Regions from separate parts of the Geobacillus uzenensis genome, predicted to be linked through region 2. Evidence: predicted binding sites of a transcription regulator. Region 2 holds the regulator's gene; each other region holds the start of a gene.
The links. Region 2 encodes LexA, which represses DNA repair genes until DNA is damaged. Its sites were predicted from a motif close to CGAACATATGTTCG; they were not measured.
Positions count from the first base shown of each region.

Region 1: addB (helicase-exonuclease AddAB subunit AddB) is a predicted target of LexA. The motif match lies at 2,591-2,604, and genes of this name have one in related genera.
Region 3: recN (DNA repair protein RecN) is a predicted target of LexA. The motif match lies at 2,128-2,141, and genes of this name have one in related genera.

Region 1 covers NZ_NEWL01000007.1:152,015-156,245, reverse strand. The annotation lists gene aceA (isocitrate lyase) at 1-151, shown strand, start outside; gene B9L21_RS12540 (hypothetical protein) at 259-453, shown strand; gene B9L21_RS12535 (competence protein ComK) at 586-1,131, shown strand; gene B9L21_RS12530 (TVP38/TMEM64 family protein) at 1,223-1,846, shown strand; gene lepB (signal peptidase I) at 1,891-2,397, shown strand; gene addB (helicase-exonuclease AddAB subunit AddB) at 2,647-4,231, shown strand, end outside.
Region 2 covers NZ_NEWL01000006.1:461,384-465,614, reverse strand. The annotation lists gene glnA (type I glutamate--ammonia ligase) at 1-1,230, shown strand, start outside; gene lexA (transcriptional repressor LexA) at 1,293-1,916, opposite strand; gene yneA (cell division suppressor protein YneA) at 2,074-2,379, shown strand; gene B9L21_RS09765 (recombinase family protein) at 2,409-3,059, shown strand; gene B9L21_RS09760 (DUF896 domain-containing protein) at 3,158-3,388, shown strand; gene tkt (transketolase) at 3,511-4,231, shown strand, end outside.
Region 3 covers NZ_NEWL01000002.1:493,370-497,600, forward strand. The annotation lists gene dxs (1-deoxy-D-xylulose-5-phosphate synthase) at 1-670, shown strand, start outside; gene B9L21_RS04010 (TlyA family RNA methyltransferase) at 676-1,524, shown strand; gene ahrC (transcriptional regulator AhrC/ArgR) at 1,608-2,057, shown strand; gene recN (DNA repair protein RecN) at 2,200-3,921, shown strand; gene spoIVB (SpoIVB peptidase) at 4,144-4,231, shown strand, end outside.

The sequences.
Region 1 (4,231 bases), on a different contig from region 2:
CGCCGAAAAGTACGGCTACACAGCCACGCGCCATCAGCGCGAAGTCGGTACCGGCTACTTCGATGAGGTCGCCCAAGTGATCTCTGGCGGCCAATCGTCCACCGTCGCCTTAAAAGGATCAACCGAAGAGGAGCAGTTTACAACTGCTTAATATGAAATAACAGCGGACGCAAATGAAAGCCTGGCCTCCCCGGGCTTTTTTTTTTATGTATAAAAGGAAAAAGATGGCGCATCCTATAGGCGTAGGGAGGCGATGGGATGGAAAAGAGAAACGACGATCTGCCGGAGTTGATGCCCGCTGAATTTCGCGTCAGCACAGACCTCCACTTTGAGCAATGGTGGATGAATGAAGAAACGTATGCGGGCAATTCGGTCGGTGAACATACCGCGCTTGAGCAGGCCAATGAATATTTAGCGGCCAAGGAGATCGGCCAAACATTTGAAAACTCATAACACCCCCATGACGATTGTCATGGGATTTTTTTGTGCTAAAAAGCCCACTAATCTTTTTCAAAATATAGAAAAATATAACTTCTAGTGGTATGATAGGAATAGTGATCCAGTTGATAGGAAGGGGATGAACCGATGAAAGTGAATGAGTTTATCGTGTTGAAACATTTCGTCGTGAGCCGTTATACTATGGCGATTCTCCCGTACCTGTTGAACAGTGATGTCTATGCAAAGGTCATTGAGGAAGACGGCGAATATATTGTCAAAAAAACGCCAACCGATATCATTAAACATAGCTGCGACTATTACGGCTGCAGCTTCCAAGGCAGAAAAGAAGGAACAAAGGCGTTGATCGGCATCACCCACAAAGCGCCGATTGCCATCGAACCGGCCAATGGAATTTACGTCTTCCCGACTTCTTCCCCAAGAGATTCCGGCTGCGTTTGGCTGTCCCATATGCACGTCTATCAGTATGAACCTGCCAAATATGAGCGAACCGTCGTCTATTTCCGCAATGGAAAAAGCGTATCCCTCGATGTTTCCTATAAATCCTTTGTCAATCAATTATATCGAACAGCCCAACTGCGGACGAAATTGGCGGATCGAATGGAGGCGAGAGAACGCAAACTCCAATACCTATTCCGCATGCAGCAGGAAAAAGATGTGACAGAGCATGAATGATAAAAAATGGGTTTTCACAAAGAAGAGTTCAAATGGCACGGCCGGGCGTGTAAAATAAAAGTATAAACGGCATTTGAATGGAGAAAGATGCATGAATATGGAAACGCTCAAACAATGGTTCACGCTCGATCACGTGCTTTCCTTGCTTGAACATTACCGCTCATTTGGCGTGTTTCCCGGCATTGCCGCGACGCTGCTCGAGTCGTTTTTTCCGATTTTGCCGATGGTCGTTTTTGTGATGGCGAACGCCGCTGCATTCGGATTGTGGAAAGGGTTTTTCATTTCATGGCTCGGCGCCTCGCTCGGTTCGCTCATCGTGTTTTGGCTGACGCGAAGAATCGGCCAGCAGCGTTTCTTTCGTTTTGTCCGCCGCCACCAAAAAGTCCGCCGGTTCATGCACTGGATCGAACGGCACGGATTTGGCCCGCTGTTTTTGCTTTATTGTTTCCCTTTCACCCCATCGGCGCTCGTCAATATTGTCGCCGGGCTGTCGGGCATCAGCCGCCAGCAGTTTGTGCTCGCGGTGTTGCTCGGAAAGATGATCATGATTTTTACAATCAGTTTTATCGGCTATGACATCGTGGCGCTCGTTCGGCAGCCGTTGCGCACGGCTGGCATTGCCGCGGTCGTCTTGTTGCTTTGGTACGCAGGAAAACGGGTAGAGGCGAGATTTTCGCTGACGGAAAAACAAAGCAGCGAGGGGGGCGGGGAGTGACGAAAGAAAAGAAAAAGGAAAAACGAAGGCAGCGCTGGCCATGGCTGGCCGCCATTTGCTTCATCGCTGCGCTCCGTTTTTTTGTTTTCAGCAGCTATATGGTAGAGGGAAAATCGATGATGCCGACGCTGCAAAGCGGCAATTTGCTCATTGTCAATAAGCTGCGTTACGAAATCGGGTCGATCCACCGATTCGACATTGTCGTTTTTCATGCCAACCAAAAGAAAGATTATGTAAAACGGGTGATCGGGCTGCCAGGGGATCGAATTGAATATAAAAACGATATATTGTATATCAATGGAAAACAAGTGGAGGAACCGTATTTGCGGCCGTATAAGCAAACATTGATCAGCGGCAAGCTGACGGGCGATTTTACCCTTGAAGAGGTAACTGGGGAAAAACGGGTGCCGGCCGGCTGCATTTTCGTCCTCGGCGACAATCGGCTCGGCAGCTGGGACAGCCGCCATTTCGGCTTTGTCAAAATCAGCCAAGTCGTCGGTAAGGTCGACCTCCGTTATTGGCCGTTTGGACAGTTTGCTTTCCGCTTCTAGGGCAACGGCTTACTTTGGCACGGTAGCATTTTCGTGCTCAAAAGCCGGTGAGAGGAAAGCTTTTTTCTTTGCAGAAATTTGCCGTCCGGAGCTTGCGGTTGGCAACGAGGGGGAGGGCGGAGTTGCCTTGGGATCTTTTTTTGCTGTTTCATTGTTGTAATAGATGAGCGGGGTGGAAATCACTCGTCAAATACGAACGTTTGTGCTAAAATGGAATAAATATGAAGGAAATGAATGGTGGTGATTGCGATGTCGCTGCGGTTTTTGCTTGGGCGGTCGGGAAGTGGAAAAACGGCTTTCTGCCTTGAAGAAATTCGCCGCCAGCTGCAGGAAGATCCAAAGGGAAGGACGGTCGTCTATCTTGTCCCGGAACAAATGACGTTTCAATGTGAATACGCGCTAATACATACGGACGGAACAGAAGGGATGATCCGCGCCCAAGTGTTCAGCTTCCCGCGTCTCGCCTGGCGCGTGCTGCAAGAAACAGGAGGCATGAACCGTTACCACGTTCACGACGTTGGCGTGCAGATGATGATTCGAAAAATTATTGAACAGCGCAAACAAGAGCTGAAGCTGTTTGGACGTGCGGCAGAGAAAAGCGGTTTTGTCGAACAGATGCACGAGATGATCACAGAATGCAAGCGGTATTGCTTGACGCCGGATGAACTCCGCCGCCATGCCGGCGTGCTCGAGGGCGGATCAGGCCAGCCCGGCCGCCGGCTGCTAGCCGATAAGTTAAGCGATGTGGCGCTCGTTTATGAGGAGTTGGAACGAAGTCTTCTCGGCCATTATCTTGACTCAGAAGATTATTTGCGCCTGCTCGCCGAGCACATCCCCCGCTCCGGCTACTTGCACGGCGCCGACATTTATATCGACGGCTTTCATCATTTTTCCCCACAAGAATATATGGTTATTGAACAGCTGCTTCACCGCTGCCGGCGCGTCACCGTGTGCTTGACGGCTGACCGCCCTTACGATGAAGGGATGCCGGATGAGCTCGATCTTTTTTACTTGCCGGCGCAGACGTACCGCCAGTTGCGCGAGCTCGCTTTGGCCAATGATATTATGATCGAGCCGCCGGTCGTGCTTTCCGCAAACCGCCGCCATCAAGACGGGGCGCTCGCCCATCTTGAAGCGCAGTTTCACCGCCGTCCGCTGTTGCCGTATGAAGCGGAGACCGATGCGGTCCGCCTTTACGAGGCAGCCAACCGCCGCGCGGAAATCGAAGCGGTCGCCCGGGAAATCATCCGCCTCGTCCGCGATGAAGAGGCGCGCTATCGCGACATTGCGCTTATCATCCGCCAGACAGAAGCGTATCGCGACCTTGTGAAAACAGTGTTTTTTGACTTTGACATCCCGTATTTTATGGATGAAAAAGAGCCGATGCATCATCACCCGCTCATTGAACTCGTGCGCGCTGCTTTGGAGACGGTAGTGACGCGCTGGCGTTATGAGGCGGTTTTTCGTGCTGTCAAAACGGATTTGCTCTTTCCGGTTGACGGTGACTTGGCCATGTGGCGCGAGGCGGCTGACAAGCTCGAAAACTATGTGCTCGCCTATGGGGTGAAAGGCGAAAAGTGGACAAGCGGTGAACGTTGGACATACCGGCGCTATCAGGCGCTTGACGGGCTGAATGCGCCGCAGACGGATGAGGAGCGGCAGTTTGAGGACAAGCTTAATGAATGGCGTGACGCGCTGGCGGCCCCGCTCCGCCGGCTTGAGCGCCGTCTGCGCCGGGCTGCCGACGGGCGCGGTCTTTGCACGGCGTTATATCTCTTTTTAGAAGAGTTGCAAATTCCGAAAAAACTAGAACAAATGAGCGCGCAGGCGGAAG
Region 2 (4,231 bases):
GAAATCCCGATCAGCCAACTTGAGAAAGCGCTCAATAATAAAATGATGTTTGACGGGTCTTCGATCGAGGGGTTTGTCCGCATCGAAGAATCGGACATGTATTTGTATCCGGATTTGGACACGTTTGTCATCTTCCCGTGGACGTCGGAAAAAGGAAAAGTCGCCCGCTTTATTTGCGACATTTACAATGCGGACGGCACGCCGTTTGAAGGCTGCCCGCGCTACAATTTAAAGCGCGTGTTGAAAGAGATGGAAGCGCTCGGCTTTACGGCGTTCAACTTGGGAGCGGAACCGGAGTTTTTCCTCTTTAAGCTCGATGAAAATGGCCGTCCGACGATGGAACTGAACGACCGCGGCGGCTACTTCGACTTGGCGCCGACCGACTTAGGGGAAAACTGCCGGCGCGATATCGTGCTTGAGCTTGAGGAGATGGGCTTTGAAATTGAAGCGTCGCACCATGAAGTCGCCCCGGGCCAGCACGAGATCGATTTTAAATACGCCCATGCCATCAAAGCATGCGACGACATTCAAACGTTTAAGCTCGTCGTTAAAACGATCGCCCGCAAACATGGGCTGCACGCGACGTTTATGCCGAAGCCGATTTTTGGCATTAACGGTTCGGGAATGCACTGCAACTTGTCGCTGTTCCGCAACAACGAAAACGCCTTTTTTGACCCGAACGGCGATTTGCAGTTGAGCGATACGGCCCGCCAGTTTATCGCCGGCGTGCTGAAGCATGCGCCGAACTTTACAGCGGTGACCAACCCGACGGTCAACTCGTACAAGCGGCTCGTTCCGGGCTATGAGGCGCCATGTTATGTTGCCTGGTCGGCGCGCAACCGCAGCCCGCTTATCCGCATTCCAGCTTCGCGCGGCATGAGCACGCGCATTGAAGTGCGCAGCGTCGATCCGGCGGCGAACCCGTACTTGGCGATGGCTGTGCTGTTGGCAGCCGGGCTTGACGGCATTCGCAACAAGCTCACTCCTCCAGCGCCGGTTGACCGAAACATTTACGTCATGACGAAAGAAGAGCGGCTCGAGGAAGGGATTGTCGATTTGCCGGCAACGCTGATCGAAGCGCTCGACAACTTAAAATCGGACGAGGTGATCGTCCAAGCGCTCGGCAAACATTTATTCGAGCATTTCGTCGAAGCGAAAGAAATCGAGTGGGATATGTATCGGACAACGGTCCATCAATGGGAGTTGGACCAATATATGGAGCTGTACTAATCGAAAAGCTGCCCCGACAAACGGGGCAGCTTTTGTTATGGCGCGCGGCGCCGGCCGGACCCTTAGTCGATCAGGCGATAGACGCCGATCACTTTGCCGAGAATCGTGCAGTCGCGGACGATGATCGGTTCGAGATGGGCGTTTTCCGGCTGCAGGCGGATGTGGTCTTTTTCTTTGAAAAACCGTTTCACTGTTGCTTCGTTTTCCTCCGTCATGGCGACGACGATGTCGCCGTTATTGGCCGACGACTGCTGGCGGACGATCACGTAGTCGCCGTCCAAAATGCCGGCTTCGATCATGCTGTCACCCATCACTTCAAGCATAAACAGCTGTTCCTCGCCGGCCGCGAGCCGTTTCGGCAGCGGGAAATAGTCGTCGATGTTTTCGACGGCAGTGATCGGCTGGCCGGCCGTCACCTTGCCGATCACCGGCACGGAAACGACCTCCTCTTTTTCTCTTTCTTTCGTCAGATCGCTGTCCAAAATTTCAATGGCGCGCGGCTTCGTCGGGTCACGGCGGATGAACCCTTTGCTTTCTAGGCGCGCAAGGTGGCCGTGGACGGTCGAACTCGACGCCAAACCGACTGCTTCCCCGATTTCCCTTACTGACGGGGGATAGCCTTTCGTTTTCACTTCCTGTTTGATAAATTCTAAAATTTGTTGCTGGCGTTTGGACAGTTTCGTCATCCCTTTTCACACCTCTTGCCACATCGTTTGCTTTCATTATAGCATGGGGGGAATAGAAAAACAAACATAAGTTCGAATTTTTTTGTTGACGCAAACAAACGTTCTTGGCTATAATGAAGAAAAAGCGAACACATATTCTAAAAAAAGGGTGGGGGAGATGAAGAAAACGTTGCTGCACTACCTCATTTTTTCATGTTTGCTCACGCTCGTTTTGGCGGGGTTTGTTTATGCCAGCAGCCCGGTTGACAAAAAAGAATACATGACGGTAACGGTCGCTTCCGGCGATACGCTTTGGGGGTTGGCGAAGCAGTATGAGCCGGCGCACGGCTTGTCGCCGGATGAATTTATCCGCTGGGTGGTCGATGTCAATCGTTTGCCGAGCGCGCGCCTCACCGCCGGTGAACAAATCGTCATTCCTGTGTTAAAATCAGAGCAAGACGGCTCATTGGCTGTCAAGCGGTAACAGAAAGAAGGGGGGGATGTGCTTTGGCCATGAAGGCGGTCATTTACTGCCGCGTCAGCACGGATAAAACGGAGCAGGAAACGTCGCTTGTACGGCAGCGCGCCGAACTGGAGAAGCTAGCCAAAGAGTGCGGCTTTGACGTCGTTAAAGTGATCGCCGAGCAGGCGAGCGGCTACGAAGCTGACCGTGACGGGGTGCTCGAGCTGCTTGCGCTTTGTGAAGAAGGGGCGGTCGACGCCTTGCTCATTCAAGATGAAACGCGGCTCGGACGCGGCCATGCGCGCATGGCGGTGCTGCACTGCCTGAAAAAAAGGGGAGTGAAAATATACAGCGCTAGCCACCGCGGGGAGATGCCGCTGTCAGAGGCTGATGAGATGGTGTTGTCGATCATCGCCATCGTCGAGGAGTACCAGCGGAAAATACATAATGCGAAAATTAAGCGCGGCATGCAGCGGGCCATCGCCCGCGGCTACCGTCCGGAGCGGAACTTAACGCGCCGTGGCGAAAACGCCGGGCGCGATCGGATCGAGCTTCCGGTCGAAGAGATCGTCCGCCTGCGCGGGAGCGGCTTGACGTTTGCGGACATCGCCGCGACGCTCCGAAGCTTTGGCTACGCGGCGTCCAAAGCGACTGTCCATCGCCGCTATCAAGAGTATATGGACGAACAGGAACGTCGTTAGGCCGCGCAAGACGGCCAAGGTTTCTCCGTTGCCATTAGCCTGTCCGATCGAATAAGATAAAACAGAATAGCGATGCGACAGATGGGAGAAGATAACCAATGCTTTCGAAACAAAAATTAGCCCGCATCAACGAACTGGCCAAAAAGGCGAAAACGTCCGGCCTGTCGGCGGAAGAAACGATCGAGCAGGCAAAGCTGCGCCGCGAATACATTCAGGCGTTCCGCAAAGCGATGACCGATATGCTTCATACGGTGACGGTCATCGACCCGAACGGCAATGACGTGACGCCAAAAAAATTGAAGGAAAGTCAGCGCCGTCGCCTTCATTAAGCGGCGGGCAAGAAGGGCGGGAGCGCCCTGTTTTTTTCTGACAGTGAAAATATCGTTGTACAAGGAAGTCAATTTTCTATATGATAGTAAGTGACACCATGTTGATGAAAGGGAGGAAAACGATGGCGCATTCGATCGAAGAATTAGCGATTACCACCATTCGAACGCTGTCGATTGACGCGATCGAAAAGGCGAAATCCGGGCACCCCGGCATGCCGATGGGCGCGGCGCCGATGGCGTACACGCTTTGGACGAAATTTATGAACCATAATCCGGCGAACCCAAACTGGTTTAACCGCGACCGGTTTGTCCTGTCAGCGGGACACGGGTCGATGCTGCTTTACAGCTTGCTTCATTTAAGCGGCTACGACGTATCGATGGACGACTTGAAGCAGTTCCGCCAATGGGGAAGCAAAACGCCAGGGCATCCGGAATACGGCCATACGCCGGGAGTGGAAGCGACGACTGGTCCGCTCGGCCAAGGAATCGCAATGGCAGTCGGCATGGCGATGGCCGAACGGCATTTGGCGGCTACATACAACCGCGACGGGTTTGATATAATCGATCATTATACGTACGCCATTTGCGGCGACGGCGATTTAATGGAAGGGGTGGCGAGCGAAGCCGCGTCACTCGCTGGCCATTTGCAGCTTGGCCGCTTGATCGTCCTGTATGACTCGAACGACATCTCCCTAGACGGGGAACTGAATTTGTCGTTCTCAGAAAACGTTGCCCAACGCTTCCAAGCATACGGCTGGCAATATTTGCGCGTCGAAGACGGCAACAACATTGATGAAATCGCCAAAGCGCTTGAAGAGGCGCGGGCTGACCTCAACCGGCCGA
Region 3 (4,231 bases), on a different contig from region 2:
CTTAAACGTCTTTTTCGCCATCGACCGCGCCGGACTTGTCGGTGCTGACGGCGAAACGCATCAAGGGGTGTTTGACATCGCCTTTTTGCGTCATGTGCCGAACCTTGTTTTGATGATGCCGAAGGACGAAAACGAAGGCCAGCATATGGTATACACGGCCATCCGCTATGACGGCGGGCCGATCGCCATGCGTTTCCCGCGCGGCAACGGGCTTGGCGTTCCGCTTGACGAGGAGCTAAAAGAAATTTCGATCGGCACATGGGAAGTGCTGCGCGACGGCAGCGATGCAGTGATTTTGACGTTTGGGACGACGATTTCGATGGCGCTTGAGGCGGCTGAACAGCTGGCGAGAGACGGCGTGTCGGTGAAAGTCGTCAACGCCCGTTTTCTGAAGCCGATGGATGAAGCGATGCTTCACGAACTGCTCGCGAGCCGTCTTCCGATCTTAACAATCGAAGAGGCGGTATTGCAAGGCGGTTTCGGCAGCGCCGTGCTTGAATTTGCCCATGACCATGGCTACCACCAGGCGGTCATTGAACGGATGGGCATTCCGGACCGCTTTATCGAGCACGGAAGCGTCAGCGAGCTGCTGCGCGAAATCGGGCTGACGGCCGCCCATGTCGCTGACCGCATTAAAACGATCATGCCAAGAAAACAGAAAAGGGCTTGAGACAGATGAAAGGAAAGAAAGAACGGCTCGATGTGCTGCTTGTCGAACGCGGGTTGGCGGAAACGCGGGAGAAGGCGAAGCGGGCAATCATGGCCGGACTCGTCTATTCCAACGATGTCCGGCTCGAGAAGCCCGGGGAAAAAGTGCCGGCTGATATCCCGCTTCAAGTGAAAGGCAACCCGCTTCCATATGTCAGCCGCGGCGGTTTGAAACTGGAAAAAGCGCTGCGCGAGTTTCACATTAGCGTCAAAGATAAAATTGTGCTTGATATCGGCGCGTCGACTGGCGGATTTACGGACTGCGCGCTGCAGCACGGGGCGAGGCTGTCGTACGCCGTTGACGTCGGCTACAACCAGCTCGCTTGGAAGCTGCGCCAAGACGAGCGTGTTGTGGTGATGGAGCGGACAAACTTCCGTTACGTGACGCCGGATTTGTTCGCGAAGGGGCTGCCGGAAGTGGCGGTCATTGACGTGTCGTTCATTTCGCTTCGGCTCATTTTGCCTGTCGTCAAGACGGTGATCGTGCCGGGCGGCGATGTGATTGCCCTTGTCAAGCCACAGTTTGAAGCCGGCAAGGAAAACGTCGGCAAAAAAGGGATCGTCCGCGATCCGGACGTCCACCGGGAAGTGCTTGAGTCGATCATTCAATTCGCCTGCGCCGAAGGGTTCGATGTCCTCCATTTATCTTATTCGCCGATCACCGGCGGCGACGGCAACATTGAGTTTTTGCTTCATGCCGTCTATCCCGGGGGAGATCGGGAAGGCGAAAACCGTCTTTCAGCGCCGATCGCGCGCATCGTGAACGAGGCGCACGATCGCTTGCGGAATGGGGAACGGGAACCAGATGCTGAATAATATCTTCCGCGGAAACGGACGGAACCCCACAGGCCGGAACGGCCAGAAAACCGGCATCTTTGAAAGCGAGGAGGTGGCCCGATTTGAACAAAGGACAAAGGCATATTAAAATTCGCGAAATCATTATGAACAACGACATCGAAACGCAAGACGAGCTCGTCGACCGGCTGAAAGAAGCCGGCTTTAACGTTACCCAAGCGACCGTCTCACGCGACATTAAAGAGATGCAGCTCGTCAAAGTGCCGATGGCCAACGGCCGCTACAAATACAGCCTTCCGTCCGACCAGCGCTTCAATCCGCTGCAGAAGCTGAAGCGGGCGCTTGTCGACGTGTTCATTAAGTTGGACGGAACCGGCAACTTGCTCGTGCTGCGGACGTTGCCGGGCAACGCCCACGCCATCGGTGTTTTGCTCGACAATTTGGATTGGAACGAAATCGTCGGCACGATTTGCGGCGATGATACGTGCCTGATTATTTGCCGAACGCCGAAAGACGCAAAAAAAGTGTCCAACCAGCTGCTGTCCATGCTCTAACCGAGGACCGGCCCGACGTTCCGCCCGTGCTAGGGAGAGGGAAAACGGGAACGGTCCTTAGTTGTCAATTCGAACGTATGTGCTATAATAAAGATTGCGATGGACAAGGCATGCGCCATTCGAACGTTCAAGGGGTGATGGAATGCTCGCCGAGCTGTCGATTAAAAATTTCGCGATTATTGAATCGTTATCGTTGTCCTTTGACAAAGGGCTGACAGTGTTAACCGGCGAAACAGGGGCGGGCAAATCGATCATCATCGACGCGATTCATCTGTTGATCGGCGGGCGCGGTTCCGCCGAATTTGTCCGTTTCGGCGCGGAAAAGGCGGAAATCGAAGGGCTGTTTTTGCTTGACGATGAGCGTCATCCATGTTGCCAAAAATGCGCCGAGGTCGGCATCGATGCGAGCGAAGGGATGGTCGTTTTGCGCCGCGACATTTTGGCTAACGGCAAAAGCGTCTGCCGCATTAACGGCAAGCTGGTGACGACCGCCGTACTGCGCGAAATTGGAGCGACGCTTGTCGATATTCACGGCCAGCATGAACATCAAGAGCTGATGGATCCGTCCCGCCACTTGCCGCTTCTTGATGAATTCGGCGGCGCGGAGGCGGCTGAAGCGCTCGCACGCTACCGCGCTGTGTATGAACAGCATGAAGCGCTGGCGAAAAAGTTGAAAAAGCTGAGTGAAAATGAGCAGCAAATGGCGCATCGGCTCGATCTATTGACATTTCAGTTGCGCGAAATCGAACAGGCGGCACTCGAGCCGGGAGAAGACGAGCGGCTGATGGAAGAAAAAGTACGCATTGTCAATTTTCAAAAGATATATGAAGCCATCCAGAAAAGCTATGGGGCGCTTGCCGGCGAAGGGCGCGGCCTTGACTCGATTCGAGAGGCGATGAGCCACCTCGATGATGTCGCTGCGATGGATGCTGCGCTGAAGGAAGCGCACGAAACAGTCGCCAACAGCTACTACTTGCTTGAAGAAGTGATGTACAAGCTGCGCGACCAGCTCGAGGAACTTGAATACGACCCGGCGCGGCTTGACGCCATCGAAAGCCGCCTCGCCGAAATTCAGCAGTTAAAACGGAAATACGGTGCAACGATCGCTGATATTTTGCAATATGCTGAGGCGATTGCTGAGGAAATCGAGACGATTGAAAACCGCGAGACGCATGTGCATGAACTTGAGCGGCAGCTTGCGGCGGTGACGGGCGATTTGCTGATTGAGGCGAAACGCGTAACCAACGTCCGGCAGACGTACGCTCGGGAGCTGATCGAGCGCATTCACCAAGAGTTGAAAGATTTGTACATGGAGAAAACGCAGTTCGACATCATTTTTGCGAAGCGTGAAGGACCGCTCGATGCCCCGTTAGTCGACGGCGTGCCAGTCAAGTTTCACGAAGATGGCATCGACGTCGTCGAGTTTTACATTTCGACGAACGTCGGTGAGCCGTTGAAGCCGCTCGCGAAAGTGGCTTCGGGCGGTGAATTGTCACGGATCATGCTGGCGTTGAAAACGATTTTTTCCAAACACCAAGGGGTGACGTCGATTATTTTCGACGAGGTGGATACGGGCGTCAGCGGCCGCGTCGCCCAAGCGATCGCCGAAAAAATTTACCGCATTGCCAGCGGTTCACAAGTGCTTTGCATTTCTCATCTGCCGCAAGTGGCCGCTATGGCGGACACCCATTTATTGATCGCCAAAGAAACGGACGGAACGCGGACGAAGACAGTGGTGAAAAAGTTGGATGAGGAAGAGAAGGTGAAAGAAATCGGACGGATGATTTCCGGCGTCGAAATGACGGAGCTGACAAAACAGCACGCCAAAGAGCTGTTGGAACTGGCGGCCAAAATGAAACAATAACAGTTCGTTCAACGCGATGCCGCTCCACCTGACGATGGGCGTTTCCCCCGCCAGGCCGTCTGATCCGACGGCAGGCGTTTCCTGTGCTGCCCGGATGCAAGGCTATCCATTCCGGGCAGCTTTTTTTATAAGTGCCGCGATTATATTTTCCCCTGTTCAGGCAAAATTAAAACTGTAACCGTTTTTGCATGGTGTAGGCGGGAGCGAGGAGAGTGAACGACATTGAATAAAGAAACGGCGCGAAAAATCGCAGGAGTGCTTCTCCTTGGCATATTGATGGCGATCGGTGTTTCTAAGCCGATGAAGGAAT